Regions from separate parts of the Streptomyces sp. NPDC001599 genome, predicted to be linked through region 3. Evidence: riboswitches for the same ligand, from Rfam matches in the RefSeq annotation. Region 3 holds a riboswitch; each other region holds the start of a gene.

Region 1 (2,258 bases), on a different contig from region 3:
GATCGTGGACGGCATGCGGGCGCTCAGGGACGGCGAGGTCCCGGGCGGCCCCGCGCGGCTCAGCAACATCGTGTTCATGGGCATGGGCGAGCCCCTCGCCAACTACAACCGGGTCGTCGGCGCCATCCGCCGGCTCACCGACCCCGAGCCCGACGGACTGGGGCTCTCCCAGCGCGGGATCACCGTCTCCACGGTCGGTCTCGTCCCCGCGATCCACCGCTTCACCGGCGAGGGCTTCAAGTGCCGCCTCGCCATCTCCCTGCACGCCCCCGACGACGAGCTGCGCGACACCCTCGTCCCCGTCAACACGCGGTGGAAGGTGCGCGAGGTGCTGGACGCCGGGTTCGAGTACGCGGCGAAGTCCGGGCGTCGGCTGTCCATCGAGTACGCGTTGATCCGGGACATCAACGACCAGGCCTGGCGCGGTGACCGTCTCGGGCGGCTGCTCAAGGGCAGGCCCGTGCACGTCAATCTGATCCCGCTCAACCCGACGCCCGGCTCCAAGTGGACCGCGTCCCGGCCCGAGGACGAGAAGGCGTTCGTGGAGGCGATCGCGGCGCACGGTGTGCCGGTGACGATCCGGGACACCCGTGGGCAGGAGATCGACGGGGCGTGTGGTCAGCTCGCCGCGAGCGAGCGGTAACCTGACCGGCGGCAGTACCAGTAGTACATCCAGTACATCGTCAGCGTCATCACATCTTCATATTCCGACAGGGGAGCGCCACAGCGCTGAGAGTGCGGCACCGGCCGCAGACCCTCCGAACCTGGCCCAGGTCATTCTGGGTAGGGAGATCGGTCACCACTCGAGCTGTTGCGCCCTGCCCGGGACCCTCGCCAGGGGTTCCGGGCGGGGCCGCGTCTTCTCCTGGTCACCCAGGAGGAATTCAGTGAGCATCACCAAGAAGGTCAGTGTCCTGGCCGTCGGACTCGGCATGGTCGGCACGCTGGCCGCCTGCGGGTCCTCGTCCGACGGCTCCGGCGGCAGCGGCTCCGGCGGCTCCAAGACCGTGACCCTGGTCAGTCACGACTCGTGGGCCGCGTCCAAGGACGTCATCGCCGCCTTCGAGAAGGAGTCCGGCTACAAGGTCAAGGTCCTGGAGGACGGCGACGCCGGGCAGGCCGTGAACAAGGCCATCCTCACCAAGGACAACCCGCAGGGCGACGTCTTCTTCGGCGTCGACAACACCCTGCTCTCTCGCGCCCTCGACAACGGCCTGTTCCAGCCGTACGAGGCCAAGGGGTCCGACCTCGTCCGGTCCGAGTACCGGGCCGACCAGGACGAGCACCGGGTCACGCCCGTCGACACCGGCGACATCTGCGTCAACTACGACAAGGCGTACTTCAGCCGGCACAAGCTGACCCCGCCCAGGACCCTCGACGACCTGGTCAAGCCCGAGTACAAGGACCTGCTCGTCACCGAGAACGCGGGCAGCTCCTCGCCCGGCCTCGGCTTCCTGCTCGGCACCGCCGCCAAGTACGGCGACGAGGGCTGGGAGGGCTACTGGAAGAAGCTCAAGGCGAACGGCGTCAAGGTCGTCGACAGCTGGGAGCAGGCGTACAACGAGGAGTTCTCCGGCTCGGCCGGCGGCAAGAAGGCCAAGGGCGACCGTCCGCTCGTCGTGTCGTATGCCTCCTCCCCGCCCGTCGAGGTCGTCTACGCCGACCCGCAGCCGGCCACCGCCCCCACGGGTGTCGCCGACGGCACCTGCTTCCGGCAGGTCGAGTACGCGGGTCTGCTCAGCAACGCGAAGAACCCCGAGGGCGGCAAGGCGCTCCTCGACTTCCTGCTCAGCAAGTCCTTCCAGGAGGACATGCCGCTGAACATGTTCGTCTACCCGGTGCGGGAGGGCGCGCGGGTCCCCGAGGTGTTCTCGAAGTTCGGGCCGCAGGCGAAGGACCCGCAGACCCTCGACCCGGCGAAGATCGCCGACAACCGCGACCAGTGGGTCAAGTCGTGGACCTCGCTCGTACTGAAGTGAGCCGGGAGGGCAAGCAGGCGGTGAGGCCGGCGCGGACCGCGCGCGGGAGCGCGGCTCGGCTCGGCCTCATGGCCCTGCCCGTCGCGTTCTTCGCGGTGTTCTTCGCCTACCCCGTCGCCGCCATCGTCGCGCGCGGCCTGGAGGTCGACGGGGTCTGGCAGCTCGGGCGGATCGGGGACGTGCTCGCCCAGTCCGACGTGCGGCACGTGCTGTGGTTCACCACCTGGCAGGCGCTGGCGTCCACCGGGCTCACGCTGCTCGTCGCGCTGCCCGGCGCGT
Region 2 (2,258 bases), on a different contig from region 3:
GACGGGTACAGGCCGTGGATGAGGCCGGTGTTGTCGTCCGTGTTGCCGGTGAGCGCGGCCCAGCCGATGAAGAGCGACCCGAGCACGCCGATCAGCAGCAGCGAGATCAGTGTGCCGAGCACCGCCACGGACGTTCGGGCCGACAGCCCGTGGCACAGGTACAACGCGATCAGCATGATGGCGCTGGACCCGATCACCGCCACGACCAGGGGGTTCGAGCCCTGGAGGATGGCGGGCAGGATGAAGAAGTTCAGCAGCAGGAAGCTGATGGCCAGCGAGACCAGCGCCATGAGTCCGCGCAGCCGTCCGACGACCACGACGGCGAGGGCGAAGATGCCGGCGAGCAGGGCCAGGGGGAGCCTGCGGTTGATGTCGGTCACCGAGTACTGCAGGTCCTTCGGCGCGGAGGGCTCGTAGGCGACCACCACCTTCTGGCCCTCGTGCAGCTGCCGTGACTGGTCCGGCTGCACGATCTCGTCGAACGTGCGGCCCTTGTCGTCGCCGGTGTCGACGCGGATGGTCGCCCGCTTGCAGTCGCCCTTCGCCTGCTGCACCGCGGAGGAACCCTCGGCGGTGGACGTGTCGCCGGTCGGGACACCGCCCGACGCGTTGACGGACTGGCAGCTCAGTTCGACCACCTTGGTGACGGTGGCCTGCTGTGTCTGCCGGTCGAAGCCGACGCCGGTGCGCTCGTGCGGCGGTGCGCCGCCCGGCCACAGCACCGCGAGCCCGACCAGGACGGCCGCGGTGAAGGGGATCAGGATCGCGGCGATGACCTTCCGCAGATGCCGGGAGACGGGAGCCGCCGGTCCGTGCCCGTGCCCGTGCCCGTGCCCGTGCGAGTGCCCGTGCGAGTGCCCGTGCCCGCCCCCCGCACCGTGCCCGTCCCCCGCACCGTGCCCGCCGCCGGCGGCGTGTCCGTGGTCCTCGTCCTGCCCGTAAACCGTCTCCTGTCTGCCGGCGTTCGCCTCGGCAGCGACACCGGGGACGTGGCCGGCTGCCCGGCCGTCGCCCTCTTCGGCGTTCGGTCCGCGGCGGGGCCGGCGCGGTGGGAAGGAGGGGGGCTGCGGTGTGGTCACCGCCCGATCATCGCAAGAACGAGGGGGGCCCTCTGTTCACCGCGCCCGAATGGGCGCTAGCGTGGAGGCACCTTTGTACACGCGGGAGCTCGGAGCACCGGGCTGAGAGGGCGCTGACCTCCGTCCCAGCGATGTTTCACGGGAAACGTCACCGAAGTCGAGTGACGTATCCCACGAAGCGTCGACAGACGGAAGCCGCTGCGTCGACCGCCGAACCTGTTACCGGGTAATGCCGGCGTAGGGAGTAGGTCTCATGACCATCAAGGACGCACGCACGCCTGCCTCCACGCAGAACACCGCCAAGGCGGACACCGCGGCCCCCGCGGAGAACACGGAGGCCGGGAAGTCCATCGGCTGGCACAAGGCGTACGTCGAGGGCTCGCGCCCCGATCTGCGGGTGTCGGTCCGTCAGGTGCACCTCACCAACGGGCAGTCGGTCACGCTGTACGACACCTCGGGCCCGTACACCGATCCACTCGTCGACACCGATGTCCGCAGGGGCCTCGCCCCGCTGCGGGAGAACTGGATCATCGCCCGCGGTGACACCGAGGAGTACGCGGGCCGCCCCGTCCAGCCCGAGGACGACGGAATCAAGCACACCTCGCCGCGCGGCGGCCTGCGCAACCTCGACGCCGTCTTCCCCGGCCGCCCGCGCCAGCCGCGCCGGGGCCGGGACGGCAACGCGGTGACGCAGCTCGCCTACGCGCGACGGGGCGAGATCACTCCCGAGATGGAGTACGTGGCCGTCCGGGAGAACGTCTCCCCGGAGGTGGTCCGCGAGGAGATCGCCGCCGGCCGCGCCGTGCTGCCCGCCAACGTCAACCACCCAGAGATCGAGCCGATGATCATCGGCAAGCGGTTCCTGGTGAAGGTCAACGCCAACATCGGCAACTCGGCGGTGACATCCTCCATCGAGGAGGAGGTGGACAAGATGACCTGGGCGACCCGATGGGGTGCCGACACGGTCATGGACCTCTCCACCGGCCGCAACATCCACACCACCCGCGAATGGGTCCTGCGCAACTCCCCCGTTCCCATCGGAACCGTGCCGCTCTACCAGGCCCTGGAGAAGGTCGACGGCCGCGCCGAGGAACTGACCTGGGAGGTCTACAAGGACACCGTCATCGAACAGGCGGAGCAGGGCGTGGACTACATGACGGTCCACGCCGGCGTGCGCCT
Region 3 (2,258 bases):
GGCGTTGTCCGGGGAGCCGGGGCGCAGACCCGCGCGGGTCTCCGTCAGGGGCAGCTCCGTGATGCCGGGGACCAGCTCGTGCGCGTCGCGCAGCAGTTCGTAGACGCCGCCCGCGGTGACCGTCGTGTCCCAGCCCAGCTCCTCGCTGGTGGCGCCGACGACCAGCTCGCCGTTCTCCCGGGGCACCAGGTAGACATGGTTGCCGCGCACCACGGCGCGCACGGTCCGGTTCAGCAGCGGCGCCCGTGCCCCCGTCCGCGGCATGGCCAGCCGCAGCACCTGTCCCTTCACGGGCCGCACCGGCGGAATTACTGCCTCCGGCACGCCCCCCAGCCGCCCGCTCAGGCTGCCCCCGGCCAGCACCACCTGCCCGGCCTCCAGGGCGGTGCCGTCGGCGGTGACGACGCCCGCGGCCCGGTCCCCGCGCCCGACGGTGAGCCGCTCGGCCCACACCCGGTGGAAGACCACGCCCGCGTGTTCACAGGCGGCCACCAGCGCGCGGGCGAGGCGGCGGGGGTCGATCTGGTGGTCGCCGTCCACCCGGAGCCCCCCGCGCACGCCCGGCGCGAGCATCGGCTCCAGGCGCCGGCACTCGCGCCCCGACAGCCACTCGGACTCCAGGCCGGAGCGCTGCTGGAGCGCGTGCAGTTCGCGCAGGTGGGCGCGGTCGTCGGCGTCCAGCGCGACGGCGAGCGTGCCGCAGCGCCGGTAACCGAGGTCGTGGCCGGTCAGCTCGGTCAGCTCGGCCGCGAACTGCGGGTAGCGGCGGGCCGAGGCGAGGTTCAGCGCGAGCAGCGTCTCCTCGCCGTAGTGCAGCTCCGTGACGGCGGCGAGCATCCCGGCCGCCACCTGGGCCGCCCCGCCGCCCGGCTCGGGGTCCACGAGGGCGGTGACGAGCCCGCGCCGCGCGGCCCGCCAGGCGGTGACGAGCCCGATGATCCCGCCGCCGACGACGAGCACGTCGGGCGTACGGGACGTACGAGGTGTGTGCGCAGGCGTGTGCGATGGAGACGACAACGGAGACGACATGGGCGTCCAGCCCCTCCCTTCGCCGGCATGACCCGGATCAGGTTCGTACGGTCGGAGGCCGCCAGCCTCCCTCTCAGCCCGGTGCGTCCGGGCTCCCGCGAGTGCTTTACGTCGGCCACCCTAGCCCGCAGCGCGTCGCACGGGTAAGGGAGCCTCACCGACCGGCGAATCGCCGGGTGTCTATGGTGATCGGGTGAGCGAGCAGACGCGGGAACGGGGACAGGGACCGGCGGCGGACGCGGAGCGCCGGGTGGTCGTGGTGGGCGCCGGGATGGCGGGCGTGCAGACCGCGGTCGCCCTGCGGGAACAGGGTTTCACCGGCCCGGTGACCCTGATCGGCGCGGAGCCGCACCAACCGTACGACCGCCCCCCGCTGTCCAAGGCCGTCCTGCTCGGCACCGCCGAGGGCTCCGCCTTCGACGTCGACTTCGAGGCACTCGGCATCACCCTGCGGCTGGGCTGCGAGGCGCTGGGCGTGCGCACCGGCGAGCACGTCCTGGACACCTCCGAGGGGCCCGTGCCGTACGACGTCCTGGTCCTGGCGACCGGTGCCGAACCGGTCCGCCTCCCCGGCGCCGAGGGCGTGCCCGGCGTGCACCTGCTGCGCACCCTGGACGACGCGGAACGACTGCGGCCGGTGCTCGCCCGGCAGCACGACGTCGTGGTCGTCGGCGCCGGCTGGATCGGCGCCGAGTTCGCCACCGCCGCGCGCGAGGCGGGCTGCGCGGTGACCGTGGTGGAGGCCGCCGACCGGCCGCTGGCCGACGCGCTGCCCGCCGAGGTCGCCGCGCCGATGACCGCCTGGTACGCCGACGCCGGAGCCGAACTGCGCACCCACGCGCGCGTGGAGCGCGTCGAGCCCGGCGGCCCCGGTGAGCCCGGCCGGGTCGTCCTCGACGACGGCACCCGGCTGCCCGCCGACGCGGTCGTCGTCGGCATCGGCGCCCGCCCGGCCACCGGCTGGCTCGCCGGCTCCGGCATCGCCCTCGGTGCGCACGGCGAGGTCCTGGCCGACGACCACCTGCGCACCTCCGCGCCGGACGTCCACGCGGTCGGCGACTGCGCCTCCTTCCCCTCCGCCCGCTACGGCGAGCGGCTCCTGGTGCACCACTGGGACAACGCCCTCCAGGGCCCGCGCACGGTCGCCGCCGACATCGTCGGCGCCCCGGGCGGCGAGGCCCCGGCGGCCTACGACCCGGTGCCGTACTTCTGGTCCGAGCAGTTCGGCC

Evidence for each region. A riboswitch is a leader RNA that binds a small molecule or an ion and turns the genes downstream of it on or off. The one in region 3 is predicted to bind thiamine pyrophosphate.
Region 1: it holds a riboswitch for thiamine pyrophosphate, as region 3 does, so the genes downstream of both, ACFYZ3_RS31625 (thiamine ABC transporter substrate binding subunit) here and thiO (glycine oxidase ThiO) in region 3, are expected to answer to the same signal.
Region 2: it holds a riboswitch for thiamine pyrophosphate, as region 3 does, so the genes downstream of both, thiC (phosphomethylpyrimidine synthase ThiC) here and thiO (glycine oxidase ThiO) in region 3, are expected to answer to the same signal.

What each region holds. Positions count from the first base shown of each region.
Region 1 is NZ_JBIAVA010000016.1:126,393-128,650, reverse strand. Features, by position in the region: gene rlmN (23S rRNA (adenine(2503)-C(2))-methyltransferase RlmN) at 1-643, shown strand, start outside; TPP riboswitch at 703-808, shown strand; gene ACFYZ3_RS31625 (thiamine ABC transporter substrate binding subunit) at 888-1,979, shown strand; gene ACFYZ3_RS31620 (ABC transporter permease) at 1,955-2,258, shown strand, end outside.
Region 2 is NZ_JBIAVA010000022.1:849-3,106, reverse strand. Features, by position in the region: gene ACFYZ3_RS34955 (YibE/F family protein) at 1-1,079, opposite strand, end outside; TPP riboswitch at 1,151-1,340, shown strand; partial or broken gene thiC (phosphomethylpyrimidine synthase ThiC) at 1,333-2,258, shown strand, end outside.
Region 3 is NZ_JBIAVA010000001.1:648,703-650,960, forward strand. Features, by position in the region: gene thiO (glycine oxidase ThiO) at 1-1,029, opposite strand, end outside; TPP riboswitch at 1,027-1,138, opposite strand; gene ACFYZ3_RS02955 (NAD(P)/FAD-dependent oxidoreductase) at 1,223-2,258, shown strand, end outside.